Regions from separate parts of the Bartonella pachyuromydis genome, predicted to be linked through region 1. Evidence: predicted binding sites of a transcription regulator. Region 1 holds the regulator's gene; the other holds the start of a gene.

Region 1 (15,266 bases):
GTATGGTTTATTAAGCTCATTATATAATCACTCTGGTTTTAAAACTAACGTTTGTTTTTGTTTCCACAATTCATTATTAATCCTTTCATCATAAACTCTGCATGAAAAGACAATATTGACCGTAATTTTTTATTAAAAAGTTATTTCTTGGAATATTTTCTTTAAAAGATTGCGTTGAGAAAATAGCTGTAGGAGTATAATCGTAGAATTAGGTAAGATTGATGGCCGGAACTAATAAGAATCGTGAGAATTTAACAAATGGTCCAATAATTATTTTGGTCGAACCGCAACTTCCTGAAAATATTGGTATGGTAGCAAGGGCGATGGCAAATTTTGGGCTCTCCAAGCTTCGGTTAGTCAAACCTCGAGAATTATTTCCAAATGAAAAAGCCAAAGCAGCGGCAAGTAAAGCAGATCATGTTATTAATGATACAGTTGTTTTTGATAGATTGCCTGATGCGATTGCAGACTTGCATTATGTTTTTGCTACAACAGCACGTGAAAGATGTGGTTTTAAACCGGTAAAAAGTGCTGTTGAAGCAGCGAGTTTGTTACGTCAATGTGAGAGTGTTGGGCATAAAACGGGTGTTTTATTTGGAAGAGAGAGGTGGGGATTAGAAAATAATGAAATCAGTCTTGTTGATGAAATCATTACTTTTCCAGTTAATCCCGCTTTTGCATCCCTCAATATTGCCCAAGCAGTTTTACTTATATCTTACGAATGGATGAAATCAGGTTTGGAAAATATGAGCGATACGGCTTTTCGTGTTGCAGAGATGGAGCCAGCAAATAAAGCAACATTTCATGGTTTTTTATCTCAATTAGAAGAAGCTTTGGATGTTCGTGGATATTTTAGACCTCGAGAACGTAAAGAGGTTATGCTTGCAAACCTACGCTCTGTCTTTACACGTGCTCATTTTAGTGAATCTGAAGTTCGCTTACTACGAGGAATTATCTCTTCATTAGATCATTTTTCTCCTCAATTTCCACGAGGAAGCGGGGCGCCTCTCGAACGTGAACGTAAAAAATTAAAAACAGGTGTAAAAACGGATGGATAAGGGGCCTGTTCTTTTCTTTGATAGTGGCATTGGCGGTTTAACAGTGTTGAGGGAAGTACGTGTCCTTGTTCCTGAAATGCAATTTATTTATGTTGCAGATGATGCTGGGTTTCCTTATGGAAGTTGGGAAGAAAATGTTTTAAAAAGCCGAATTTTAAAGGTTTTTCAAAATCTTTTAACACTCTACAATCCTGTTCTATGTGTCATTGCCTGCAATACTGTTTCTACACTGATGATGACAGATTTACGAGAAAGATTCCCCCATATTCTTTTTGTAGGAACAGTTCCTGCAATTAAATTAGCCGCTGAACAAACAAAATCTGGTTTTATTTCAGTATTAGCTACTCCTGGAACGGTTAAGCGTGCTTATACACATGAATTAATCCATTCTTTTGCTGCTCAATGCCATGTTAAACTTGTTGGAAGTGAAAAACTTGCTGGATTTGCTGAAGATTATTTGCGTGGAAAACCTATAGACTTGAAAGAATTACGCCATGAAATCCTTCCATGCTTTGTTGAAAAAAATGGCAAATATACTGATATTATTGTTTTAGCTTGCACACATTATCCTTTTTTGATTCATTTTTTTCGTGAACAAGCGTTATGGCCAGTTAAATGGATTGATCCAGCAAAAGCTATAGCGAAACACACAAGATCATTATTACCAGAAAAACTATATCCTCAAAATATAAAGAAACATAAGGATTTTGCTTTATTTACATCGCAAAATATAACTTCTTCAACAGAGCGTTTATTAAAAGAATTTCACTTAAATATCATGAAAGAAGTTGACTTTGGGCTGTAAAATCAATAGAAGTTCTGTTGACTATTTCTTTTGAGAAAATGGCATTAATTGACGTGTCCCGTGGATAACTTTACATAAATGTTAGAGTCATCCTGTCAGTCTTCTCTTTGAAGGCAGAGGAGGGCGCGTTTCCTTGAGATCTTATGTGAGATCTTGTTTTCTATATTTAAAAGGAAATGCGATGAGTAAACGCGAAACAACCAAGTATAAAATTGATCGCCGGATGGGAGAAAACATTTGGGGTCGTCCGAAATCTCCTGTGAATCGTCGTGATTATGGTCCAGGTCAGCATGGACAGCGCCGTAAAGGAAAGCTTTCTGATTATGGTGTTCAATTGCGTGCTAAGCAGAAATTAAAAGGGTTTTACGGTGATATCTCAGAAAAGCAATTTCGCAAAACTTATGCAGAGGCTGCTCGTCGACGTGGTGATACCGGTGAAAATCTTATAGGACTGTTGGAATCGCGCCTAGATGCTGTTGTCTATCGTGCAAAGTTTGTACCAACTATTTTCGCTTCTCGTCAATTTATTAATCATGGCCATGTTAATGTTAATGGACGGCGTACGAATATTCAATCATATCGTTGTAAACCAGGTGATGTTATTGAGGTTCGTGAGAAATCAAAGCAACTTGTTCTGGTATTGGAATCCGTGCAGTTAGCAGAACGTGATGTGCCTGAGTACATTGAAGCAGATCATAAGCAAATGAAAGCAACATTTACACGTGTTCCTGCTTTTGCTGATGTTCCTTATGCTGTACAAATGGAACCAAATTTGGTTGTTGAGTTTTATTCTCGTTAAATTCTTTATAAGAGCATATTGCTCCCTTGTTTTTTATTATATGCTCAAAATGTTTGTATCGCTTTGTAGTTTTTAAAATAACGGGCGATTTTTATGAGTGGTGTTATATTAAGTTTATTGTTATATTCTATAACGATAGACTTCTATAGCACCGTTTCTTTTTTTATGCATCTTATCTTATAGATCCAACGAAGTATCTGTTAATACTATGTGAGATCTGTTGTTGTCTCTGTCATTCTTATAGAACAAGCTCTTTATTGTGCAGGATTATGGTATTATGGATAATATTTCAATCGAATATCAAGTAATGCAAGAGAATGTAGAGAAAACTGATCCATTGATCAGAGAAGCTGGTGATTGTCATCCAATATTTCGGGCGGCTCCTTCAACTGTAGAATTTAATAAACTGCGTAAACGGCTTCTACGTCATATGCGGCAAGCCTTGGATGATTTTTCCATGCTTTCTTCAGGGGAAAAATGGCTTATTGCTTTATCAGGTGGGAAGGATTCTTATGGTTTACTCGCGCTTCTTTTGGACTTAAAATGGCGCGGTCTTTTACCTATTGAAATTCTAGCCTGTAACCTTGATCAGGGACAACCAGGCTTTCCAAAACATATTCTTCCAGATTTTTTAGATTCTCATCAAATTCCATATCGCATTGAATATCAGGATACTTATTCCATTGTTACAGATAAATTGGCAGAGACACAAACATATTGTTCACTTTGTTCGCGGTTACGACGTGGTAACCTATACCGTATCGCACGTGAAGAGGGGTGTTCTGCTTTAGTTCTTGGACATCATCGTGATGATGTTTTAGAAACGTTCTTTATGAATTTATTTCATGGAGGTCGATTAGCAGCTATGCCTGGAAAGCTTCTAAACGATGAAGGAGATCTTTTTGTTTTGCGTCCTCTTGTTTACGCAGCTGAAGAAGATATGGAAAAATTTTCACAAGCAATGCAATTTCCTATTATTCCCTGCAATCTTTGTGGTAGCCAAGATGGTTTACAACGCAGTGCCATGAAAGAAATGTTAAAAGATATCGAAAGAAGAATGCCAGGACGTAAAGACACTATGATTCGCGCCTTAACAAATGTTCGTCCAAGTCATTTGCTTGATAAAAACATTTTTGATTTCAAAAGCTTATTATAAAGCTGCATTGTTTGGCACAATAACTTTCATCTCACCTTTAAACTGCAATACCATGGAGATCATAAGCATCCGACTTTTCGATTTTTACAGTAACAAATTCACCAACACGTAATGGTCATCGTGATGATATATGTACAACGCCATCTATTCCTAGAGCATCATATTGACTGTGACCTTTAGCAACTTTTCCTTGACTTTCGTCAATGAGAACTTGAAGTCTTTTTCCAATTTTTTTCTTTAAAAGATGGGTAGAAATTTATTGTTGTTTTGCCATAAAGCAATGCCAGCGGCTTTCTTTTACTTCTTCATATTTAAAACATCCAGCGCGTTCAATTTTTGCTTCTTCTAGCCATTCGAGAGTATATTAAAGTTTTCATTTGTTTCTCCTAGAAAGCTAATAATAAATGTTGATCGTAAGGTGAGATCTGGACAAATTTTTCTCCACTTTTCAATTCTACGATTTGTTTTTTCCATAACAGCAGGTCGTTTCATATTGTGTAAAACAGTTGGTGAGGCATGTTGAAAAGGAATATCTAAATAAGGAAGAATTTTTTTTGCAGTCATAAGCTCAATAACTTCATCTACATGAGGATAAGGATAGACATAATGCATGCGTATCCAAATCCCCATATCTCCCAGTTCACGACAAAGATCAAAAAATTTGGTTTTTACTCTGTGCGGTCTTTCCAAGGATTTTCAAGATATTTAATATCAATGCCATAAGCACTCGTATCTTGTGAGATAACCAAGAGCTCTTTTACACTGGCCTGTACAAGTTTCTCAGCTTCGCGAAGAACTTCACTGATAGGGCGTGAAGTAAGATTACCGCGCAGAGTAGGGATAATACAAAAACTACATTGATTAGAACATCCTTCAGAAATTTTTAAGTAAGCATAATGACGAGGTGTTAAGCGAATACCTTGTGGGGGAACTAAATCAACTAAAGGGATCATGAGCTGGAGGAATCGCTGTATGAACAGCTTGTATAACCCTTTCATAAGCTTGTGGTCCTGTAATGGCTAATACATGAGGATGTGCTTGACGAATAACATCAGGATCAGCACCAAGACACCTCGTTACAATAACTTTTCCATTTTCTTTGAGAGCTTCATTAATATTGGCTAATGTTTCATTTCGAGCAGAAACAAGAAACCTACAAGTATTTACGATAACGACATCAGCACCTTGATGCTTGCGTGAAATTTCATACCCCTCAGACCAAAGTCTGATAATAATTTGCTCAGAATCTACTAGTGCTTTTGGACATCCGAGGGAGACAAAACTAATACGAGGTGCTGTTATTGATCAATCCTACGATTTTATAATAATTACATTTTATTTTCTGTCTTTATTTTATATAAAGAATAAAAATGTTCTTGATCTTTGATAGATATGCAGTATAAGTTATTATGAAATAATTTGTTTTATTTATCAAATATTTTATAATTATATATGTCTTGTTACTGAGTATTTCGCAATACCAAAATTCTTTACTAAATATATCAACATACTCAGTATTTTTTTATTTTTTAATATTTGCGAATAAGTCCGATAAGTTTACCTTGTATCTCTACACGCTCAGATCTATATATACGCGTTTCGTAATGAGGATTTGCTGCTTCTAATGCAATAAAGGCCCCTGTGCGCCGATAACGTTTTAAAGTTGCTTCTTGTTTATCAATGAATGCGACAACAATGTCGCCTGATGCTGCTGTATTCTGGCATTTAATAATTATAGTATCTTTATCAAGAATAGCTGCTTCAATCATAGAATCATCTCTGACTTCTAAAGCATAGTGCTCACCCGAATTAATCATATCTTGTGGTAAAGAAAGCATACCTACTTGTTGCAATAAAGCAGAGACAGATATACTAGCAGAGATGCGCCCCATAATGGGAATAGTGACATTCTTTTTTTCTTCTGCCTCAGGATTATCAAAATGAGAAAAATTTTCTGATATTTTTCTTTTATTTTTTTCTATCGTACTAGGAGAAATTTTACGCGCTAAAGAAAGATTAAATGTTATTTTATCGGGGAGTCGTATCACCTCAACTGCGCGGGCACGATTTGGCAAACGACGTATAAAACCTCGTTGTTCTAAAGCTATCATAAGCTTATGAACTCCAGACTTTGAGGAAAGCTCTAAGGCAATTTTCATTTCATCAAAAGAGGGAGGAATACCTGTTTCCTTCATATGATTATGAATAAACAACAGTAATTCATATTGTTTACATGTTAGCATTCAATGTTCCGATCACAAGAAACTCAAATGAGAAAAATAAATATAAAATATATATTTTGTAATTATTATACATTTTTTTGAGCTAAAATTTAAATACTATATTAAAATTTATTTTTAAATAATTAAATTTAATATGTTTTGTGTATATACTATTAAATAGTTTCTATTTATATAATAAAAAACTATTTTTAAATGTACTATTAGCGACTTTAATTAAAAAAACTTAGTTCTCTTTTTTAAAAATATTATAATATTTATTATAAAAAATTTAAATAAACAGTGTTCTGTTTATTTAACAGAGATGAAAGATTCTTGTAAAATGTTTCATTGCAATTATCTTTTAAAAGAAGATAATATAATGCCTCTCTTGCGGTAAATATATTCTTTATTTTGCTCTATTCACTCAATTACACAGCAAATCATAATGTTGACTTTTTGCTATGTTTTTTGATTCTTTATGAACTTTAGTTTATTGTTTTTCTGTATTTTCCGTTCTTTTTATCATTTTGAAATCTGCATTTTTTTTGTGCCCTAGAAATCATGATGCATTTTATCTTGATAAATCTCTTTTTTATTCAAATTTAAAACAGGGAAAAAATTGTATCCACAGTAATGAGACAAGGAGAAAAGACAGAAAAATATTGATAACTAAACAGAATAATAATATTTTTTTTCAAAAGGTGTTGACCAAATGAAAAGTCAAACGTATGTTCCACTTACTTTCTGCAAGAAAAGTGGCTTGTAGAAGAGCGCGTAGCTCAGCTGGTAGAGCAACTGACTTTTAATCAGTAGGTCCAGGGTTCGAATCCCTGCGCGCTCACCAATTTTTTTTGAAATTGGTGTTTAGATAAAAGTTTTGCTTTATTTTTTATCTTGTTGTTTAAGTATAGAAAGGTGTTGTATTGTTTTCTTCCAGATACAGTACATTAATTTATAAAGATAATTCATGTTTTACATGCTGAATGAAAAAACCAACACCGTTTTCTTATTTCAAAGTTGTTTGTGTTTAACAATCAAAATCATTCGCTTACATGTCAAAAGCAAGATAAACATGTGGATAAAAACTATGAAGAAAGACTAAAATGCTTTAAGCTGTAATTGATAGCTTTTGTGTTGACTTGTGTATATTGCCGCAGCTTTTTATTTTTTCAAAGCGTGTACTCATTTTTAACACACAATTCATAAAATAGATTCCCAAAATTTTTTCACGTCTACTTTTTTGCAAATGAATGATCCATAACCTATAGGAGCAATTTAAGAGTCTCTACTAGTTTTTGTAAAATCGAAAGAAAAACATCTGTTTGATATTTGTTTTTTTGTCTTGAAATAGATAATGTTGTCTTTGATATCTTTCTAAGCAATACGTACGGCAGTATCACGATGCCAGTCTATGTAAACAAATATCAACCTCTACGCACTCATGAGTACCATGTGACCAATGCTGATAGTATTTTTCAACGTCTTCTTCTGTCTACGGTACAATTTCTTTTGCGCCAATAGTTTTGAGTACTTTTAAGAAGAACTTTTATTTAAAAGAGCATTACCAACAGCACAATTAAAACACTCCTTTCAAGCAGTATTAAGAATCAGCCTACCTTTTTAAAGTTCATGTGATAATAGCATATTTTTTATGAACATATTGATTTCTCATTTTTTTATCAACTAGCCATCATCCGTAATGATTGCACTGCTTTTTTGTAAGATCATAAAAGTATTAATAATATATTAATTTCTTGATAAATGATAATTTTTTAGGATATGATGAGCTCCGCGAGGGGAATCATCTGAAAATGTGAATTTCCTCATCGCATAGAGAGAGTGCGGTGTGATTTTTTGCAGTAAATACTCAATTATAAAATAGGCGAGCTGAAAAATGCTTTTAAATAGCAAAGAAAAGTTTACTTTCGTTCTTAATTCAACATTTCAATTTCTTTCTGTAGTTGTTGTATCCCAGTTGTTAGTATCTTGCTGCTCAAGCCAGACAGCACATTTTGTAATAAAAAGTTTTTATAATAATAAAGCAACTGAGGTAAAAACTGCTGTTCTTCCTGATCCTAAGAAGGATTCCACTGGGAAAAAACAATCAAAAGAAAAGAAAAAGAATGGGCGGGCTGTTGTCGGTAAGCCTTACCAAATAAAAGGGAAGTGGTATTATCCGCAAAATGATCCAACTTATAAACGTGTTGGAGAAGCGTCATGGTATGGTTCAGATTTTCATGGGCGTTTAACCGCAAATGGTGAAATCTATGATATGAATCTCTTGACTGCTGCTCATCCCACCATGCCTTTGCCCAGTTATGCTCGTGTTACGAATCTTAAAAATGGGGCTTCTATCATCGTTAGAGTAAATGATCGTGGTCCTTTTATGAAAGATAGAATCATTGATTTGTCAAAGCAAGCTGCGGAAATACTTGGTTACGCAAATGCAGGAGTGGCGAACGTTAAAGTGGAATATGTTTCTGAAGCACCTATTGGTCATTATGATGGCGCTTATTTAATGGCTTCTTACACAGCAGGGAATAATGTATCTTCCTCACCCCTACTAGCGGCTCTCTCGAAAGAAAAAGAAAATATCGTACTAGAGAGACTTGATGCCAATCTTCAAAAACGATTGGATCAAGCTATGAATAAACAAAAACATTCCAATAAAACTTTTTCAGTAAAATTACCGGAAAATGGCCCAGTGTTGATTAGTAAACCGACGCTCTTTGAGCAAGTGGCTTTTATCAATAAACCAAGCAAGAAAATAACAGTTAATTAATTACGGCTTTTCATATTGTAGGTGGTTATAACTTATTCATTATAATCACCTTTTCCTTATAAATGAAAAAGAAGGCTTTTTTCTATCATTATGAAAAAAAGAAAAAATTTCATGTGTAAAATTTAGAATAAATTCTATTTGATAAATGAATAAGAAAAAGTATCGCATATTAATTTATTTTGATTACGCTAAAGAAAATAGAAACTTGCGCTTATTCTTATGATAAAATTATCCGTTTGCAAAAAAAACAAATCTTTTCTTGTATAAGAATATTTTTTATGCTGTTTCTTTAGATATGGGAGAAGCGGCTATGCGTATAGCATTAAGGGTTTTGTTCACCTTATTGGGGGTATTGACATTTGATGGGTGGGGGAGAACACAGAATTTTCCAAATTCTGCATTACAATTGCTGTTACTAGATAATGATACAGATACAATACTGTTTGAAAAAGAAAGTGATATTGCTTTTTTTCCAGCTTCATTAACAAAATTGATGACAGCTGAAGTTATCTTTCATCAATTAAAAGAAGGTTTATTAAGCAGTACAGAAAAATTCAAGGTTAGTGAGAACGCTTGGCGCAAGGGTGGGGCTCCTTCCGGTACAACCACTATGTTTGCAAAAGTAAAGACAGAAATCAGTGTTTCTGATCTTTTACGTGGTCTCATTATTGTTAATGGAAATGATGCTGCGATTATTCTTGCTGAAGGCATAGCGGGAAGCGAGGCCAATTTCGCAAAAATGATGAATCAGAGAGCTAAAGCGCTTGGACTATCGCATAGCCATTTTGTGAATGCAACTGGGCTTCCTGAAGAGGGACAATTTGTGACATTGCGTGATATGATTACACTAGCGCGTCATATTGTTCGTGAGCATCCCGATTATTATACACTTTACCGCGAACCTCACTTCACATGGAATAATATTTTTCAACGTAACAAAAATCCTCTTATTTCTAAAGAAATTGGTGTCGAGGGATTCGGTTTCGGTTATAGTAAAGATGAAGGCCTTTCAATGGTTGTTTCTGTTTATAACAATCATAGGCGTCTTTTTTTAGCAATAAATGGTTTGCAAGAGGATAAAGGGCATACAAAAGAAGTGGAACAAATTCTTCAATGGGGAATGACAGCTTTCGATCTTAAAACAATCTTTACCAAAGGAGAAGCGGTTGGTCGTGCCTCTGTTTATGGTGGAGTGAAAAATTCTGTCTCTCTTATTGTTAAAGAGCCGATCAGCTTTATGCTTTCAAATGAAAAAAAAATAAATGTTAAAGCAAGAATTAAATATCATGGTCCATTAAAAGCTCCTATCATTTTAGGACAACCGGTTGGTATCTTACAAATTGTAGACGATCAAAAAATTCTTCTCGAAAAACCTGTTTTTGCAGGAAATAATATTCAAGAAGGAAGCTTTTTTGCAAAAGTAAGAAATGCATTCTATGAAATAACAATTGGATGGTTACGCAAATATTTATAATATATGCTTATTAAGGATTAAGGTTCACAGGTGTCAGGCTATTTTATAACATTTGAAGGGGGGGATGGAGTAGGAAAAACAGTACAAATTAATTGCCTTTATAAACATCTTAAGGACAAAGGCTATGAAGTTATTATGACGCGAGAACCAGGAGGAACGCTCGGTGCGGAGATAATACGTCACATTTTACTATCGGGGCAAGCACAACAATATGGACCTTTAATTGAAGCTGCTTTATTTACAGCCGCACGAATCGACCATGTTACTGAGGTCATTGCTCCTGCTTTGCAAAAGGGAAAAATCGTTTTATGTGATCGTTTTGTTGATTCTACACGTGTTTATCAAGGGCTCAACAATAAAGTAAATTCTTCTACACTTTCTGTTTTAGAATTGATTGCACTCAATGGAATCATGCCTCATTTGACATTTTTGTTAGATATACCAGCAGAATATGCTATGGAGCGTGCAAATACTCGAAGGTTCTTGGAAAATGAAAATTATAGAGAGGAAAAAGCAGAGACTATTGATTATTTTGAAAAAGATAATTTAGAGATTCAAGAACAAAGGCGCCAAGCTTTTCTTCGATTGGCAGAACAGGAACCTCATAGGTTTCGTGTAATTGATGCGTCAGATACAATGCACGTTGTTGCAAACCAAATAAAAAATATTTGTGACCAAGCAATGGTGGAGCATTTATGAGTTACGTAAATTCTTTGCACCAATATGATGATATTGATACAGTTTTATCATTTTCTCAGAATAATATGATCTGTGGTCATGAAGCTGCTCGTCATTTTTTAGCACAGATGCGTAAGGAGGGGCGTTTACATCATGCCTTATTATTTGAAGGAGAATATGGAATTGGAAAAGCCACATTGGCGATTCATCTTGCTTGGAATATTTTAAGCTCTCAGAAGGGTACTTTTTTACAACCAGAGCATAATTCCATTACATGGCACAAAATGACGCAAGGGTGTCATCCTGGTTTTTTGTACATTTCACGTCGCTTTGATATTAAAACACAAAAGTTTAAAACAGGGATACTTATTGATGATATCCGTGATATTATGCATTTTTTAAATCAAACATCGCAAGATAATGGATGGCGTATTATTATTATTGATTCCGCAGAAGATATGAATAGAAGTGCAGCTAATGCAATTCTTAAAACGCTTGAAGAACCTCCTGCAAAAACTTTATTCATTATCATCACACACTCTTCAAGAAGATTACTCCCAACAATTCGCTCACGATGCCAACAGTTTTCTTTGCGACCATTGCATGATGATGAAATGAAAAAAGTCATTACACATATTTTTTCAAATCAGGATTTACCAGATGAAAAAACTCTTGAAATGATTATTCAGAGATCCAAAGGAAGTCCTCGAAAAGCTGCTTTACTTATTTGCCATAGTGGTTTTGAAATTGTTAAAACCCTTGATACACTCTTAGAACAATCTTTTTGTGATCCAACTGTTGTGCACACTCTTGCACAAACACTCTCCTCTCTTTCTTCCATGATTCAATTTCAACAATTCTGTGATGAAATTCTTGATAAAATTCAAAAAAAAGCTATCATGCTTGCTGAAAGGGGGAAGTTAACTCTCTCAAAAAAATGTGCGCAGATGTGGCGGGAGATTTATCAAGAAATAGGGGAAATACAATCATTTAATCTTGATAAGAAGCAATTCATTATTAACTTGCTTTTTAAAGTTCATAAGATCATGCATGAGGATAAGCTTTTTCCGTGACAATGTGATTAACAAGCGTTATGTCAATGTATCCTTTTATAGCGTTTTACAACGAGTATGACATGCGTAACACATATTATATAACAACTCCGATTTTTTATCCGAATGGTACTCCACATATTGGGCATGCCTATAGTGCAATTGCAAGCGATGTTTTGGCCCGTTTTCAACGGTTAGAGGGGGAAAATGTATTTTTTCTCTCTGGTACGGATGAGCACGGTTTAAAGATGCAACAAACAGCAGCAACATTGAACATGACACCTCAGAAACTTGCAGATCGTAATAGTGCTATGTTTCAAAAAATGCTTACAGTCTTAAATTGTTCTCATGATGATTTTATTCGTACAACAGAAGAACGCCATTATAAAGCTTGTCAAGAAATTTGGAAAAAGATGGAGGCAAATGGCGATATTTATCTTGGCCGTTATAGTGGTTGGTATTCCGTTCGTCAGGAAGCATATTATGAAGAGAAAGATACTGAAATTGGAGAAGATAACATCCGTCGTGAAAAGGAATTAGGCTCTCCTGTTGAATGGAACGAAGAGGAAAGTTATTTTTTTAGACTTTCCCGCTATGAAAATCCTCTTCTTGAACATTGTGAAAAGCACCCTGATTTTATTGCTCCACTTGAACGGCGTAACGAAGTTATAAGTTTTATCAAATCGGGTTTAAAAGATATTTCTATTTCACGGACAAGCTTTAATTGGGGCGTTACTGTTCCAAATAATCAAAAGCATGTGATGTATGTTTGGGTCGATGCACTTACTAATTATCTCTCAGCAATTGGTTTTTTTGATGAAAATACAACAAAACGTCATTTTTGGCCTGCAAATACGCATATCATTGGAAAGGATATTCTTCGTTTTCATGCTGTCTATTGGCCAGCATTTTTAATGTCTGCTGGAATTGAATTGCCTAAGCGTATTTTTGCTCATGGTTTTTTACTCAATCGTGGTGCAAAAATGTCAAAGTCTATTGGAAATGTCATTGATCCCTTTGCAATAGTCGATCACTATGGTCTTGATCAGTTTCGTTATTTTCTGCTTCGTGAGGTGCCATTTGGACAAGATGGCAGTTATAGCCATGAGAGTTTCATAAATCGCATTAATGCAGATCTTGCTAATGATCTTGGTAATTTAGCACAGCGTTCTTTATCTATGATTGCCAAAAATTGTCATGCAAAAGTTCCTACACCAGCTGCTTTTTTAAGCCAAGATAAACAGCTTTTGGAACAATCTCTTCAAGCACTTCATCTTGTACGCCAAGCCATGTCTTCTCATGAGATTCATTTAGCACTTTCAGCTATTTTTTCAGTCGTATCAGATGCTAATCGCTATTTTGCTAATGAACAACCTTGGAGTTTGCGGAAAAATAATCCAGAAAGATTTTCTACAGTTCTTTACATAACTGCAGAAACCTTGCGGCGAATAGGAATTATGCTTTTGCCTTTCATACCACAATCAGCGACCAAACTTCTCGATAGCCTTGCTGTTCCTGAAGATAATCGATTATTCTATCATATAAGCCATGAAAAAATTCAAGAAGATCTTGATCTTCCACCACCAAAACCAATCTTTCCCCGTTATATTTTGAAGAAAGATGAGAACCATCATGTTGATTGATACACATTGCCATCTTGATTTTGAAGATTTTTCACAAGATTTAGATGGTGTTATCCAACGGGCTTTAGATGCTGATATTAAACGTATGATAACAATTTCAACACATGTTCGTAAATTGGATAAGCTTTTAACAATTGCGCAAAACTATGATCAAGTATTTTGTTCTGTTGGGACACATCCCAATAGTGCCCATGAAGAACAAAATATTACAGCTAAAGAGCTTATTCAACTTTCAAAGCACCCTAAAATCGTTGCATTTGGGGAGGCGGGGCTCGATTATCATTATGATTATTCTTCACCAGAGGAACAAAAGAAAGTTTTTCAAGAACATATCATCGCTTCTCGAGAAACACAGTTGCCTCTAGTTATACATTCACGCAATGCCGATTTAGATATGGAGAAAATATTACGTGAACAAATAAAAGAAGGCGCTTTTCCATTTGTACTTCATTGTTATTCCTCTGGAATGCGACTGGCTCGTACTGGCATTGAGCTTGGTGGTTATATTTCTTTTTCAGGTATTCTCACTTTTAAAAATGCGCTTGAAATCCGTGAAATAGCGAAAACTATACCTCATGACTATTTATTGGTTGAAACAGATGCACCATTTTTAGCTCCTGTTCCTTATAGAGGAAAAACAAATGAACCCTCTTTTGTACGCTATACAGCTGCTATTCTAGCTGAAACGATTGGTTTAAGTCTTGAAAAAATAGCTCAGGTTACAACGCGTAATGCTTTTCGTTTATTTAGCAGAATGAAATAAGGCAAAAGGTATGTTTGATCGATACCGATTCACAATATTAGGCTGTGGTCCCTCTCTGGGAGTACCACGTCCCAATGGTGATTGGGGAGCTTGTGATCCCAATGCCCCTAAAAATGAACGCTATAGAAGTGCTTTGTTAGTTGAGCGCATTAAACCATCAGGAAAAAAAACAACAGTCGTTATTGACACTGGTCCAGATTTTAGATCACAAATGATCAATGCCCGCGTAAACCATCTTGATGCGGCACTTTATACACATTCTCACGCAGATCATATTCATGGGATTGATGATTTGCGCAGTTATGCACTTGCACAAAAATGTTTAATAGATATTTATGCAGATAGTTTCACACTAAACCATTTGAAAAATGCTTTTGGATATTGTTTCCAAACGCCAAAAGGTTCATCTTATTCACCTATTTTAAAAGAACATCTCATCAATGAAGATAGCCGATTTAAAATTCACGGGCAGGGTGGAGCGATAACTGTCAATACGCATTTACAATGTCACGGTAATATTCATTCTTTAGGTTTTCGTATTGGTAATGTTGCTTACTGTACAGATGTTAGCAAATTTCCTGAAAAAACATTACCAAAACTCATGAATTTAGAAGTTCTCATTATTGAGGCTCTTCAATTTGAAGTGCATCCAAGCCATCTTTCTGTTGATCAAGCATTACAATGGATAAAATATTTACAGCCAAAACAAGCAATCCTCACACATATGGATAGATCGCTTGATTACAATAAGGTGGTAAACTCTGTACCACCACATGTTAAGCCTGCATATCAGGGACTTACTTTTGAAACAAATGCAGATGCATAAGTCTAGAA
Region 2 (15,266 bases), on a different contig from region 1:
CATCGCAAGTAACATAAACATCAGGTAAAAAGTGCATTTCAATTTTGATAACGCCGTCACCTTGGCAAGCTTCACAACGTCCTCCTTTAACATTGAATGAAAAACGTCCAGCTTGATAACCGCGCGCTTTTGATTCTGGAAGTTCAGCAAACCATTCACGAATCGGGGTAAATGCGCCCGTATAGGTTGCTGGATTAGAGCGTGGGGTGCGGCCAATAGGTGATTGGTTGATATCAATAACCTTATCGAGAAATTCTAATCCCTCAATTTTGTCATAAAGTGCGGGGCTTTGATGAGAGCCCATGATGTGATGTGATGCAGCTTTGAAAAGCGTTTCAATAAGAAATGTTGATTTTCCTCCACCTGAAACGCCGGTTATGCACGTGAAGGTGCCAAGAGGGATATCTGTGCTGATATTTTTAAGATTATTTCCACGAGCTCCAATGATTTTAAGTGTTTTTGATTTTGATATTTTGCGTCGTTGAATTGGGACCCTAACAGCCATTTTTCCTGAAAGATATTGGCCTGTCAGAGAGGATGGATTTTCTATAATTTCTTGCGGAGTCCCTTGCGCTATAATTTCTCCACCATGGACACCAGCAGCAGGTCCCATGTCAACTACATGGTCTGCTGTGCGAATGGCATCTTCATCATGTTCAACAACAATAACTGTATTGCCAAGATCACGTAGATGGTGCAGCATTTTCAAAAGGCGATCATTATCGCGTTGGTGTAAACCGATAGATGGTTCATCTAAAATATAAAGAACACCCGTCAGACCAGAACCAATCTGGGATGCTAATCGAATACGTTGGCTTTCTCCTCCTGAAAGAGTTCCAGAATTTCGAGAGAGGGTGAGATATTCAAGTCCTACATGATTTAAAAAAGCGAGGCGTTCACGAATTTCTTTTAAAATACGGATTGCAATACTTCGCTGTTTTTCAGTGAGATATTGATGAATATTGGAAAACCAGTCATCTGCTTTTAGGATAGAAAGTTCTGATATTTGCCCAATATGCATGCCGTGAATTTTAACAGCGAGCGCTTCTGGTTTTAAGCGGTAACCGTGACAAGCTGGGCAGGGGGAAGAAGACATATAACGCTCGATTTCTTCACGTGAAAACGCTGAATCGGTTTCTTTCCAGCGCCGTTCCATATTGGGGATGATTCCTTCAAAATATTGAGTTATTTTATGAGAACTTGAATCATTTTTATAAATAAAGGGGATTTCTTTCCCTTTTGTACCATAAAGAATAGCCTGTTGCGCTGCATCTGAGAGAGCATACCATTTGTCGGTAAGTTTAAATCCGTAAACTTTCCCCAATGCTTCTAAGGTTTGGCTGTAGTATGGTGAAGATGATTTAGACCAAGGAGCAATTGCTCCATCCTTTAAGGGAAGATTTTTATTTGGGACAATTTTTTGAGGATCCATGGACTTTTTAATACCAAGTCCATCACAAAGAGGGCAAGCACCAAAAGGATTATTGAATGAAAAAAGACGCGGTTCAATTTCAGGGATAGAAAATCCAGAGATTGGGCAAGAAAACTTTTCTGAAAAAATAAGCCGTTTGTGCGTTTCATTTTTTGATTTATGTGCTGATTCTTTTGTGGTTGCTTTTTGTGTCAAAGGTTGGTCTGCCATTTCAGCAACAGCCAAGCCATTTGCTAGTTGTAAGCAGGTTTCTATACTATCTGCTAAGCGAGAGGCAATGTCATTGTTTACAACAATACGATCTACTACCACGTCTATGTCATGTTTATATTTTTTATCAAGAGGAGGAATATCAGGAATTTCATAGAATTTTCCATCAACTTTAGCACGTTGAAAGCCTTTTTTTAAAAGTTCAGCTAGCTCTTTTTTATATTCTCCTTTTCGTCCTCGCACTAAAGGGGCCATAATAAAAATTCGTGTACCTTCTGGTAAGTCCATAATTTGATCAACCATTTGGCTTATGGTCTGGCTTTCAATAGGAAGTCCTGTAACTGGTGAATGAGGAATACCAATACGTGCAAAGAGAAGTCGCATATAGTCGTAGATTTCAGTAACAGTTCCGACTGTTGAACGAGGATTACGGCTGGTGGTTTTTTGTTCAATAGAAATGGCTGGGGAAAGACCATCTATTCGGTCAACATCTGGTTTTTGCATTACTTCGAGAAATTGGCGCGCATAAGCAGAAAGGCTTTCAACATAACGGCGTTGACCTTCGGCGTAAATTGTATCAAAAGCTAAAGATGATTTACCTGATCCAGAAAGTCCTGTGATAATGATGAGTTTGTCACGAGGGAGATCGAGATCAATATTTTTAAGATTATGTTCACGTGCGCCGCGAATGGAGATGTATTTTTGGTGAGACATATTTTATCCTCGGCATATATAACAAAAATCGAGCATCCAAAATAGAGTAAAACTGTTTTTAAGAATTACAACGTGTTTAATTGCCCTAACGAGGATAAAGAATACAAGTTCTGTGGAAAGAAAAATAGAGAAAACAGCTTTTTATTCTCTGATGATGGAATAAACTATGCGTTGTTAACATCTTTTGTTATAATTACACGATACGATATTTTAGAAAGGGCAACAAAATCCACATTGAAGGTCAATTGCAGATATGCAGATGACAGGGTCAAGCTGATATGACCATTTATACAACAAAGATTATTTGCAAATTAAAATTTTGGAGTTTATGCGATGGCTGGTAGCCTTAATAAAGTTATTTTGATTGGTAATCTCGGTGCGGACCCTGAAATCCGCCGTTTGAACTCTGGTGACCAAGTAGCAAATTTGCGTATTGCTACTTCAGAGAGTTGGCGTGATCGTAATACAAATGAACGAAAAGAGCGAACCGAGTGGCATAATATCGTTATTTTTAATGAAAACCTTATCAAAGTTGTAGAGCAATATTTAAAAAAAGGCAGTAAAATTTATATTGAAGGTCAGCTGCAAACGCGAAAGTGGCAAGATCAAAACGGCAGTGATCGTTATACAACAGAGGTTGTTTTGCAAAAATACCGTGGGGAATTGCAAATGCTTGATGGACGTGGGAGTGCTGGTGGGGAGCAAATGCAAGGAGCAAATCAAGCTAGTTATGGCAGTGGTGGTTTTGCTGATAGTAGTTCAAATCCGAGAAATGCTTTTGGTCATAACAACGACCAACCAGAAGAAAGTTTTTCACATAAATTAGATGATGATGTACCTTTCTAATCGTTTTTAGAGTGCGGTATTATTTATTATTGCCTTTTGTTGTTTGTTTTAAGGTTGTTAAAGTCTGGGAACATTTAAATCTTGCGTGTTTTATCTATGATTTTAAATACAAATAAATAACATGTTGAAAATTATTGTTAAATTTCCTTTCTCTTGAGGAAGAGAGATTAGCATTTTGGGGCGTTTTTCGATATAAACAAAGTGAAATGATTCTTTTTTGAAAGTCTTGAAGCTGTGAGCGATTTTACTCCACACCCAGAACGTGATGTGCTGACCGGTATTGAACCAATCAGCATTATTGATGAAATGCAACGCTCTTATCTCGATTATGCGATGAGTGTGATTGTTTCGCGTGCACTTCCTGATGTACGTGATGGTCTTAAACCGGTTCATCGGCGTATTCTTCATGCTATGAATGAAATGGGGCTTTCTTTTAATAAACCTTATCGTAAATCTGCAGGGGTTGTTGGTGAAGTTATGGGGAAGTTTCACCCTCATGGTGATGCTTCAATTTATGATGCTTTGGTGCGTATGGCACAGGACTTTTCTTTGAGAAATCCTTTGATTGATGGGCAAGGAAATTTTGGTTCTGTTGATGGTGATCCACCTGCAGCAATGCGTTATACAGAATGTCGTTTAGAAAAAGTTTCAGAAGAGCTGTTAGCTGATATTGATAAAGAGACCGTTGATTTTCAGGATAATTATGATGGTCGTGAGCGTGAACCGGTCGTTTTACCTGCACGTTTTCCAAATCTTTTGGTTAACGGGTCTGGTGGTATCGCCGTGGGAATGGCAACCAATATTCCTCCCCATAATCTTGGTGAAGTCGTTGATGGTTGTATCGCCTTGATTGATGATCCCAATATTACACTTGATAAAATTATTGAAATTATTCCTGGTCCTGATTTCCCTACAGGTGGCATTATTCTTGGTCATTCTGGTGTTCGTTCGGCTTATGAAACAGGGCGTGGCTCAATTATTATGCGCGCTAAGGTTGAGATTGAGGAAATTCGCAATGGTCGACAGGCAATTATTGTGAGTGAAATTCCTTATCAAGTTAATAAAGCAACGATGATTGAAAAAATGGCCGAATTGGTGCGCGATAAACGTATCGAAGGAATCGCTGATTTGCGTGATGAGTCTGATCGTGATGGATATCGCGTCGTTATTGAACTCAAGAAGGATGTTGTTGCGGAAATTGTTTTGAACCAATTGTATCGTTATACGCCACTGCAAACTTCCTTTGGTTGTAATATGGTGGCATTAAATGGGGGAAAGCCTGAGCAAATGACGTTGCTTGATATGCTTCGTGCGTTTGTTTCTTTCCGTGAAGAAGTCGTCAGTCGGCGGACAAAATATCTTTTGCGTAAAGCACGTGAGCGGGCCCATGTTTTGGTCGGTCTTGCCCTTGCTGTTGCTAATATTGATGAAATTATAGCGCTTATTCGTAAAGCGCCCGATCCACAGACAGCGCGTGCGCAATTAATGGAACGGCGTTGGCCAGCTTTTGATGTAGCACCTTTGATTAAACTTATTGATGATCCCCGTCATATCATTCATGAGGATAGTACTTATAATCTTTCTGAAGAACAGGCGCGCGCTATTTTAGAATTGCGTTTGCAAAGGTTGACCGCACTTGGGCGTGATGAAATTGCTGATGAATTGAATAAAATTGGTGTAGATATTGCTGATTATCTGGGTATTTTGGCATCGCGTTCACGTATCATGGCTATTGTTAAAGATGAATTGAGTGCTCTTCGTGAAGAGTTCGCAACACCTCGACGTACTGTATTTGGTTTTGGTAGCGCTGAGATGGAGTCTGAAGACCTGATCGCGCCAGAAGATATGGTAGTTACGGTAAGCCATAGTGGCTATATCAAACGCGTTCCTCTCAATACATACCGTGCGCAACGTCGTGGTGGAAAGGGGCGTTCTGGTATGTCTACAAAGGATGAGGATTTTGTAACGCGATTGTTTGTAGCAAATACGCATACACCAGTGCTTTTCTTTTCTTCGCGTGGGATTGTTTATAAAGAAAAAGTTTGGCGTTTGCCACTTGGTACGCCCCAATCGCGCGGGCGGGCTTTGATTAATCTGCTGCCCTTACAGCAAGGTGAGCGCATTACAACGATTATGCCCTTACCAGAGGATGAGACGCATTGGAGTACATTGGATGTTATGTTCGCAACGACACGTGGAACGGTGCGCCGTAATAAGTTATCAGATTTTGTTCAAGTTAATCGTAATGGCAAAATTGCCATGAAACTTGATGAAGAAGGGGATGAAATTCTTTCTGTAGAAACTTGTACAGAACGTGATGATGTGGTGCTAACAACGGCTAATGGACAGTGTATTCGTTTCCCAGTTGTTGAGGTTCGTGTTTTTGCAGGGCGTAATTCGGTTGGAGTGCGTGGAATTAATTTGGCTAACGGTGATAAAGTCATTTCTATGACACTTTTAGAACATGTTGAAGCTACGTCGGTTGAGCGTTCTGCTTACGTCAAACGTATGATTAATGAGCGACGTGCTGCTGGTACTGATGCTGAGACGGATGATATTGTTACTCTTGATGAAGAAGAGGGAGAAGCAGAAACAGAGTTGACAGAAGAACGCTACGCAGAACTTCATGCGCGTGAACAGATGCTTTTAACAGTAAGTGAGTTTGGTTATGGGAAACGATCTTCTTCCTATGAATTCCGTATTTCGGGACGTGGTGGGAAAGGAATTCGTGCAACAGATCCATCTAAAACGGCTGAAATTGGCAAATTAGTAGCAGCTTTTCCGGTGAATGCACAAGATCAAATCATGTTGGTATCAGATGGAGGACAGCTCATTCGCGTTCCTGTTGAGGGGATTCGTATAGCGGGGCGTTCAACTAAGGGAGTAACGATTTTCAATACAGCTGAAGGTGAAAAAGTCGTATCTGTTGAGCGTATTTCTGAAGCTGAAGATGATGATGAGCAATTAGATGATGGTGTGGGAAAACATGCTGATACGATTGATGTGAGTGAAGAAAAGTAATTTTGAAAAGTGTAGAGTAAAATGAAGAAAATTGCTCTTTATGCGGGTTCCTTTGATCCTTTTACAAATGGTCATCTTGATATTTTACAAGGCAGTTTTGCTTTAGCTGATAAAGTGGTTGTGGCTATAGGGATTCAAGCTAAAAAAGAACCACTTTTTAGTTTTGAAGAGCGTGTTTCTTTAATCACCACGGCAGGAAAAGAGTTGTTAGGTATAGGGCCTGATCGGTTGCGTGTTATTTCATTTGATACTCTTTTGATTGATAAGGCGCGTGAAATTGGTGCTTCTTTTCTTGTTCGTGGATTGCGTGATGGCACTGATCTTGATTATGAAATGCAAATGGTGGGAATGAACAGTATCATGGCTCCTGAATTGCAAACTGTTTTTTTACCAGCGAGTGTTTTGGGGCGGGTAATAACTTCTACATTGGTACGTCAGATCGCTTCTGTGGGAGGTGATGTAACACCCTTTGTACCTGCAAATATTGCCAGAGCTTTGCGCTTAAAATTTCAATCGTCAGGAGAGAATGATCATGTATTTTAGAATTTTTGCTGTTTTGACATGTTTTTTTTGTTTTTTTTCATTGCGTGCTGTAGCGAGTGATTCTAATGCGCTTGATGATTCTAACGTGCTTATTTTGTCCCTCAAAAATGGTGATGTGGTGATACGCCTTCGTCCTGATCTAGCACCAAAGCATGTTGCACAAATTAAAAAATTAACAAAAGAAGGTTCTTATAACAATGTTGTCTTTCACCGTGTTATACCAGATTTTATGGCTCAGACTGGTGATGTAAAGTTTGGAAAAAAGAACAGTGCAGATTTTGATCTAAAACGCGTTGGTATGGGAGGTTCCAATTATCCCAATATACCGGCGGAGTTTTCAAAGCAGCCATTTAAACGTGGTACTGTTGGGATGGCACGTTCGCAAGATCCAAATTCTGCTAATTCTCAATTCTTTATTTGTTTTGCTGATGCTGATTTTTTGAATGGTCAGTATACTGTTATTGGAGAGGTTATAAAGGGAATGGATGTTGTTGATAAAATAAAAAAAGGGTCCACAACTAATAATGGATCTGTAACAAATCCTGATGTTATTCATGCTGCTGTTTTGCAAGCTGATAGATGAATTAAAGGAGACTAGCCCTATGGCCGAAATGAGAGATTTAGAAAATACCTTAATTCTTGAAACAACTAAAGGTAGAGTGACTATTGAACTTTTTGCTGATTTAGCTCCTGGTCATGTTTCACGTATTAAAGAGCTTACGCGTGAAGGGGCTTATGATAACGTCATTTTCCACCGTGTTATTGATGGTTTTATGGCGCAAACTGGTGATGTGCAATTTGGCAAAAAGGACGGTGAAAAATTTAATTTATCACGCGCGGGCATGGGTGGTTCAGAGAGACCTAATTTAACGGCAGAGTTTTCAAATCTTTCCCATAAGCGTGGTACAGTTTCTATGGCACGCAGCCAAGATCCTAATTCCGCTAATTCTCAATTCTTTATTTGTTTTGCCGATGCTCCTTGGCTTGATCGTCAATATTCCATATGGGGACAGGTTATTGATGGTATGGAAAATGTTGATCAAATTAAGCGTGGTGAGCCTGTTGTAGATCCTGACGTAATTATTAAAGCGACAATTGTTGCGGATACGAAATAGAGTTATCGATTTCAACTAGATTACTAAGTAAAAATATTCTTGTTTAATTGTTGTCTTGAATGCGATGATAAACAATTATTGCGACTTTGGTCCATAAAAAATTATCTTGTTATGGATTCTTCCCGCATTAGGTTTTGTTGCTTTTAGCGCCAAGCGGCCTATGATATGTCGTTTGCTTGTTTTTGGTAAATATCATGCTCTAAGAGAGCGTGTATAAGGTCGCATTGTTTAGGTGATACTGTTTGTTTGTAATTTTAATAAGATTCATCCATTTAATAATATATATTATAGAGCTTATTATTCTTTGTAATCGTTTTTATACCTTAGGTGCGTGAGTTGTGATTCACTTTTTTATGGTAGATGGAATTTTGCAAGCAGTTATTGAGTGTAATAGTTTGCATTGCATGTATTTATCTAGATGAAAGAGAGTGATTTTGCTTCGTGTTTCTTTAAAGAAGATAAGCGAAGCTTTTCATATACACATTTTTGCAATTTTCTGATGAAATAAATTATTAATTCTAAATAATATACGTCAATTGTAGTGTAGCTACAGAGTATATTATCGCTGTAAGATATGATATGCTTTTAAATGAAATATAGTATTATGCTTATATTTTATTTAGATATTGAAGATAAAAGTAAAAAATTATTTACAAATCCTATATAGACATCAATTTTTCACTGTGAAAGTAAAAAGTACTCGAATTTCTATGCAATATTTTAGAGATTTCTTTTATCAAGACAGAATTTTCTGGGTATTATTGGTGGTGAAAGTAAGAGCATTATTGTTAAAAGCTAATCTCACAACGCTTTAAAATTTAGAGTGAGTAGGCATAGATCTCTTAGCGCGTTATATTATTTAGTTTTGCTGAAAAATAAGATTATGACATTGATTGTAATTATCACTTGGTTGTGAAGATTTCTTTATCTCATTTCATTTTTTATGTTAGTGACATCGTTTAGCAAATCGAGAATCAATCCGTAAAGTTTATGATGCTACTGGTCAAGAGAGGTATAGCTTTTCTTTCTATGGCAAGATGAATTTATGGAAGATAAAAAGACGAGAGTGATGATAAAGACATTTCATTATAGAAAGATTGCTCAGGATGGTTATGCCCGTCGTGGTGAAATTATAACTGGTCGTGGGTGTATTCGTACACCTGCATTTATGCCAGTTGGGACGGCAGGAACCGTTAAAGCTATGTATATGGACCAGATGCGTGCTCTTGGAGCAGATGTTATTTTGGGCAATACTTATCATTTAATGTTGCGTCCAGGAGCAGAGCGGGTTGCGCGTTTGGGAGGTTTACATGAATTTTCACGCTGGTTTGGACCTATTTTAACCGATTCTGGTGGTTTTCAGGTTATGTCATTGGAGGGAATCCGTAAAATTACTGAACAAGGTGTGATGTTTCGCTCTTATATTAATGGAGCGTATTATGAAATGAGTCCAGAACGTTCTATCGAAATTCAGGGGCTTCTTAATGCCGATATTCAGATGCAGTTGGATCAATGTATCGCATTACCTGCAAGTGAAAAAGAAATAGAAGCCGCTATGGAACTTTCATTGCGTTGGGCACAGCGTTGTAAAACAGCTTTTGGTAATCAGCCAGAAAAAGCACTATTTGGTATTGTTCAAGGCGGTGATAATGCAAAATTGCGGGAACGTTCTGCCCAAGCATTAAAAGAGATGGATTTGAAAGGCTATGCTATTGGGGGGCTTGCTGTTGGTGAACCGCAGAGTGTTATGACCGCCGTGTTGGATGTTACTTGTCCGATTTTGCCAGAAAATAAGCCACGTTATCTCATGGGGGTTGGAACACCTGATGATATTTTACAAAGCGTTGCTCGTGGTATCGATATGTTTGATTGTGTTATGCCGACACGTGCAGGGCGCCATGGTTTGGCTTTCACACGTTTGGGGAGAATTAATTTGCGTAATGCACGTTATGCAGAAGATCCACATCCTCTTGATCCACAATCCCTTTGCCCCGCAACAAATGATTATAGTTGTGCTTATTTACATCATTTGATCAAATCTGGTGAGTCTCTTGGTGGCATGTTGTTGACTTGGAATAATCTTTTTTATTATCAACAGCTTATGCAAGGAATTCGTGATGCCATTGAAGAGGGATGTTATGCTGATTTTTGTGCTGAAACCCGCGCTTTATGGGCGCAAGGACGTTAAAGAGTTAATCCTCATGCCGTAGTGTTTGCTTTTTTCGCATTGCTCAATTTATTTTGTATGCAAAGCTTTTGCTAAAGAAAAAATGAAAGATGCTTTTTAAAAATATAAATTGTACTGAAGTAAAAGATAAATGTATAGCTTTATAGGGCTGCATTCGTTGTGCAACTATGATAGTAAACAGAAACTGTTACTCCGGTACGCGCTACCTGATCCGGAGAAAAACAGTTTTTCTGTTTCTGATGACTGTTTAGAGCAACAATGTTAATGAGGGGTTAGCGAACCCTTAAAGAAGTATGAAAATTGCGTTTTTATAGAGTCATTTTTGCATTTTTTCGTTAGAAAATGGAGTTTTAAAAAAGTTTTCTCACTTAGAGGGGGATTATGAAGGTTATCTCATCTCAATTATAAGTGAGAAAATTTTAAATAATGAATATTTTTAAGTTCGTAGCTTATTTTTATAAGAATATTTGCATAATTGAAGTTCTGTATTCATTACGAAAGATTGTAGTTTCTCTATCGTTTAAAAACAAATTCTATTTATAGATACGCATTTTAAAACTATTGTTTCTTTCGTTGTGGACGATGTTTTAATGAGAGGTTGGAAATTTTCAGGCATAGATGTAAGAGGATTCTGAGTTTATTTGTGTCATATTACAGATATTTATGATTGAAGTGTCACGATATAGAAATGACGACAGTGAAAAATTTTCATAAACAAAACATTCTTGCATCAGGGATTAATTCTCGTACTCGGTGTTTGGCAATTTTTGCTCTTGCGGTGGGAAGTTTTGCTATTGGTACGGCAGAGTTTGTGGCAATGGGGCTACAGCCAGAGATGGCGCGAAGCTCATCTGTTGATATTCCTACAGCGGGGCAATATATTTCTGCTTATGCATTGGGAGTTGTGATTGGAGCACCTCTTTTAGCTGTTACAACAGCTGCGTTCTCACGTAAAATTGTTTTGGTAGGATTGATGCTTTTTTATGCGCTGGCAAATATTGTGAGTGCTCTTTTTTCTGATTTTAGCATTTTGGTAATGTTACGCTTTATCAGTGGTCTTCCCCATGGCATTTATTTTGGTCTTGCGACTCTGGTTGCAGCTTCAATGGTGGAAACGGGTGAACGTTCTAAAGCTGTTGGCTATGTTATGCTTGGTTTAACAATTGCGACCGTTTTAGGAGCTCCAAGTGCAACTTGGATTGGTCAGCTTGTTGGTTGGCAAATTGCTTTTATTTTTGTTGGTGCTATCGCTTTATTATGTTGTTTGCTTATTTGTAAGTTTTTGCCTTCTGATTTGAATTTCTCAAAAACAAGTCCTCTACGCGAACTTTATGTATTAAAGCAAAAACAAGTGTGGTTTCTTTTAACGATGGTTTCCATTGGAGCCTCGGGATTATTTTCTGTTTTTACTTATATTAAGTCAACATTAATGCATATTTCTGGTATTCCGCTTGAATGGGTACCATTTATTATGCCGTTAGTTGGAATTGGAATGGTGGTCGCTAATCTTTTAGGGCCTAAATTTGCAGTTAAAGTTGGTATTTCACCAATGATATTTTTTTCTATACTTTGGAGCACATTTGTTTTTTTTATTTTTTTCTTTTTGTCCTATACGCCATTAACTGCAGCATTAGGATGTTTTTTTGTTGGTACTTCTTTTGCTGCTATGCCTTCGATACAAACAAAAATCATGGATGTTGCTCTTGATGGAAAGATTTTGGCAGGAGCATTAATGCAATCTGCTTTTAATATTGCCAATGCTCTTGGAGCAGAATCTGGAGCATGGGTTTTAAGGTTGGGATATAGTTACGAATATACTGCCATTGTTGGAAGTGTTTTAACCTTATGTGGTTTAGTGATTTTTTGTTTTTCATGGTCTATGGAAAAGCGTGTTTAATATTCTTTCGCTTTTGAGAAAAAGCATTTTTTATTTATTTAGCTTTTTGATTGTCCTGTTGGATTTTTTAATATGCGATAGGAAACGCGTAGAGCAAATGGAATACCAAGAAAAAATAAAAGACTGATGAGTGTGGCAAGAAGGGTTTTTGCAGCTAAAATCATTCCTACTACTCCTCCAGGGTTAAAGAGACCTGCAAGATTGGTAATTGTTCCTGCAAGTGCTGCGCTCAACGCAGCTGAAAAGAGTTGCACAGAGGTAAGAGATACACTGGCACGGAGGGCATCTTCATCTTTTGCACATTGTAATATTCGTTTTAGTAAATGTGGCCATGCTATGCCAGTGCTAATTCCGATAGAAAATAATGAACAACAAATGATAAGAATATCTTCAGATGTAGAAGTATTTGTTGGAACGCGCCATAAAAGAATGCTTATGCAAAAAAGATTTAAGAGAGGAGAATATATAATGAATCTGCGAACTTTTTTTGTAGATATACTAGCACTCGAGAGAGAACCACATGTCCAACCAAGACTCATGAGTGAGGCTATATAACCGGCAATAAGTGGGGTTTGTTCATGAAGTTCTTGAAGAAAAAGTGGAAAATAAAGTTCCATACTATACACGGTTATAGTCGTAATCAGTATCAATGCATAGACAGGAAAGAATTCAGAAGAGAAGGAAAAAGAGTGGCGTGGTAATATGGGATAAAGTGTAAACGATTCAATTTTTGCTAGAACAAAGAGAAGACTCAATCCGATTACTAACCCACAGACTTTTGCAACTGTAGTATCCATAGCTCCTCCAGCAGAAATAATAAAAATCAACAAAGTGAGTATGATGAGTTGTGTGAGAGGGAGTGGAGATTTAGGAATATCATTTTTATTTTCTTTTGGTAAAACTTTAAAGGTTATGAGCCAAAAGACTATTGCTAATGCCTCAATCACCCAAAAAGATGCTCTCCATACGCCATAATATATGCATATGCCACCGATAGCTGGTCCTAACAGGGTTGATATTCCCCACATTCCAGAGATAATACTTAATGCATGTGACCACACAGATGGATTAAAGGCAATACGTATCATAGAATAGGATAGGGATAGTAAAGAACCACTTCCGAATCCTTGAATAAAGCGCCCTATTAAAAATAATGGCATAGTAGAGGCAATACTACATATAAGGGTTCCTACGATGAAGATTAATCCAGAGATAATATAAGCTTTACGAGGGCCTATTTTTTCTAACACTTTTGTTGCAAGCGAAGTCCCAAGAAGTGATGCTATAATAAAAACAGTTGCTACCCAAGAATAATAAAGACTCCCATTCATCTCACTCATAAGAGAGGGTAAAATAGTGACAACAATATAAATGTTGGTGGCGTGTAACATAACACCACCTGTAAACGTCAAAAAGCGAATACCATTTTTTCCCCCTAAGAGTGCAGACCAGCCTTGTTTTTCCACTGTTATGACTATTTAGTAAAAAAGTTAACCTCTCTTATTTATAAGACAGCTCCTTGAATTTTCCAAGAGACAATTCAAAGCTCTCCTTGCGCAGAGCTTTGAAATTTAAATGAGGTTATAATTCAATCCCCCATTGCTTTTTTTAGATTTTCATTAATTTTATCAAGGAATCCTGTTGTAGAAAGCCATTTTTGTTTAGGGCCAATCAAAAGAGCGAGATCTTTTGTCATAAAACCTTCTTCAACGGTTTTAATACAAACTTTTTCTAATGTCGTGGCGAAGTTCTTTAATTTTTCATTGTTATCTAATTTAGCACGATGCGCTAGCCCACGTGTCCATGCAAAAATAGAAGCAATAGAATTCGTTGATGTTTCTTCATTCCTTTGATACTGACGGTAATGGCGTGTTACTGTACCATGTGCAGCTTCTGCTTCGACAATTTTACCATCTGGTGTCATGAGAACAGAAGTCATGAGCCCAAGAGAACCAAAGCCTTGAGCAACAATATCTGATTGCACATCCCCGTCATAGTTTTTACATGCCCAGACATATCCACCCGACCATTTAAGTGCAGAAGCAACCATGTCATCAATGAGGCGATGTTCATAGTATAATTTACGATTTTCAAATTTAGCTTTAAATTCTGTATCAAATATTTCTTGAAAAATATCTTTAAAACGACCATCGTAAGCTTTTAATATAGTGTTTTTTGTTGAAAGATAAACTGGAAGATTCCGCTGTAGGCCATAATTAAAAGATGCTCGGGCAAAATCGCGGATGGATTCATCAAGGTTATACATAGACATAGCAATTCCTGCACTTGGAGCGTCAAAGACTTCGTGTTCGATAACTTGATTATCATCACCAACAAATTTAATACTTAATTTTCCCTTGCTGGGAAATTTAAAATCCGTTGCTTTATACTGATCTCCAAAAGCATGACGACCGATAATAATTGGTTTTGTCCAGTTAGGTACGAGACGTGGGACATTCTTGCAGATAATAGGTTCGCGAAAAATGACTCCCCCTAAAATATTACGAATTGTACCATTAGGTGATTTCCACATTTTTTTTAAGCTGAATTCTTTAACACGTGCTTCATCTGGTGTGATAGTTGCACATTTTATACCAACTCCATATTTTTTGATAGCATTAGCAGAATCGATCGTTACTTGATCACTGGTTGTATCTCGATTTTCGATAGAAAGATCATAATATTTGAGATCAATATCAAGATAAGGATGGATCAATTTATCTTTGATATATTTCCAAATGATCCGAGTCATTTCATCCCCATCAATTTCAACAACGGGGTTTTCCACTTTGATCTTTGCCATTAGAAGTCCTTTTTGTTTAAGTAATGTTGCCTATTTTATAGCACTTTCAGACTTGTAATGAAAAGTAAAAACAAGAATGATAGAGGATGCTTTTAAATATGATATCAATTAAAACTATATCTTCTAAAGAGATAAAAATTTTATTGTAGATTTTACCTATTAGGTAGATGTTTACCGGTAATATCGGGGTTATCCGTTTTTCTTTATAAAGTATTTCATCTCATGGTTTGATAATAGCTTCTCATTTTATTTACGGATTTTTAAAAAACTATTGTATGAATTTAGTAAAGTTATAATCTTTTTGTATTGTTGTTTAATCTTCAAGCTTTGACTTATTTGTTTGGATAAAAATTCAATGTGATAAAGAGGGACGTAACTAGGAATTGATTATAGACACCGAATTTTTTGTTAATCTTTCAGAATATTCTGGAAATAATTATTGATTAAAGTCATTTTAAGTAAGAACTTATAAAGAATAGGCTAAGCTTGAATCAAAA

Evidence for each region. The regulator LexA, encoded in region 1, represses DNA repair genes until DNA is damaged. The targets are predictions, from matches to a motif close to TGTTCNNNNTGTGTTCNG.
Region 2: uvrA (excinuclease ABC subunit UvrA) is a predicted target of LexA. The motif match lies at 2,374-2,391, and genes of this name have one in related genera.

The regions. Positions count from the first base shown of each region.
Region 1 covers NZ_BAABJA010000006.1:29,785-45,050, reverse strand. Annotated here, with positions in the region: gene ABD917_RS05510 (RNA methyltransferase) at 222-1,058, shown strand; gene murI (glutamate racemase) at 1,051-1,863, shown strand; gene rpsD (30S ribosomal protein S4) at 2,045-2,662, shown strand; gene ttcA (tRNA 2-thiocytidine(32) synthetase TtcA) at 2,940-3,818, shown strand; partial or broken gene rimO (30S ribosomal protein S12 methylthiotransferase RimO) at 3,856-5,120, opposite strand; gene lexA (transcriptional repressor LexA) at 5,348-6,061, opposite strand; tRNA gene ABD917_RS05480 (tRNA-Lys) at 6,809-6,884, shown strand; gene ABD917_RS05475 (septal ring lytic transglycosylase RlpA family protein) at 7,935-8,822, shown strand; gene ABD917_RS05470 (D-alanyl-D-alanine carboxypeptidase family protein) at 9,133-10,296, shown strand; gene tmk (dTMP kinase) at 10,327-10,995, shown strand; gene ABD917_RS05460 (DNA polymerase III subunit delta') at 10,992-12,047, shown strand; gene metG (methionine--tRNA ligase) at 12,110-13,669, shown strand; gene ABD917_RS05450 (TatD family hydrolase) at 13,659-14,432, shown strand; gene ABD917_RS05445 (MBL fold metallo-hydrolase) at 14,443-15,258, shown strand.
Region 2 covers NZ_BAABJA010000003.1:159,262-174,527, reverse strand. Annotated here, with positions in the region: gene uvrA (excinuclease ABC subunit UvrA) at 1-2,356, opposite strand, end outside; gene ssb (single-stranded DNA-binding protein) at 2,690-3,202, shown strand; gene gyrA (DNA gyrase subunit A) at 3,437-6,223, shown strand; gene coaD (pantetheine-phosphate adenylyltransferase) at 6,245-6,766, shown strand; gene ABD917_RS03720 (peptidylprolyl isomerase) at 6,756-7,349, shown strand; gene ABD917_RS03715 (peptidylprolyl isomerase) at 7,369-7,881, shown strand; gene tgt (tRNA guanosine(34) transglycosylase Tgt) at 8,951-10,069, shown strand; gene ABD917_RS03705 (MFS transporter) at 10,758-11,966, shown strand; gene ABD917_RS03700 (MFS transporter) at 12,005-13,432, opposite strand; gene ABD917_RS03695 (NADP-dependent isocitrate dehydrogenase) at 13,555-14,769, opposite strand.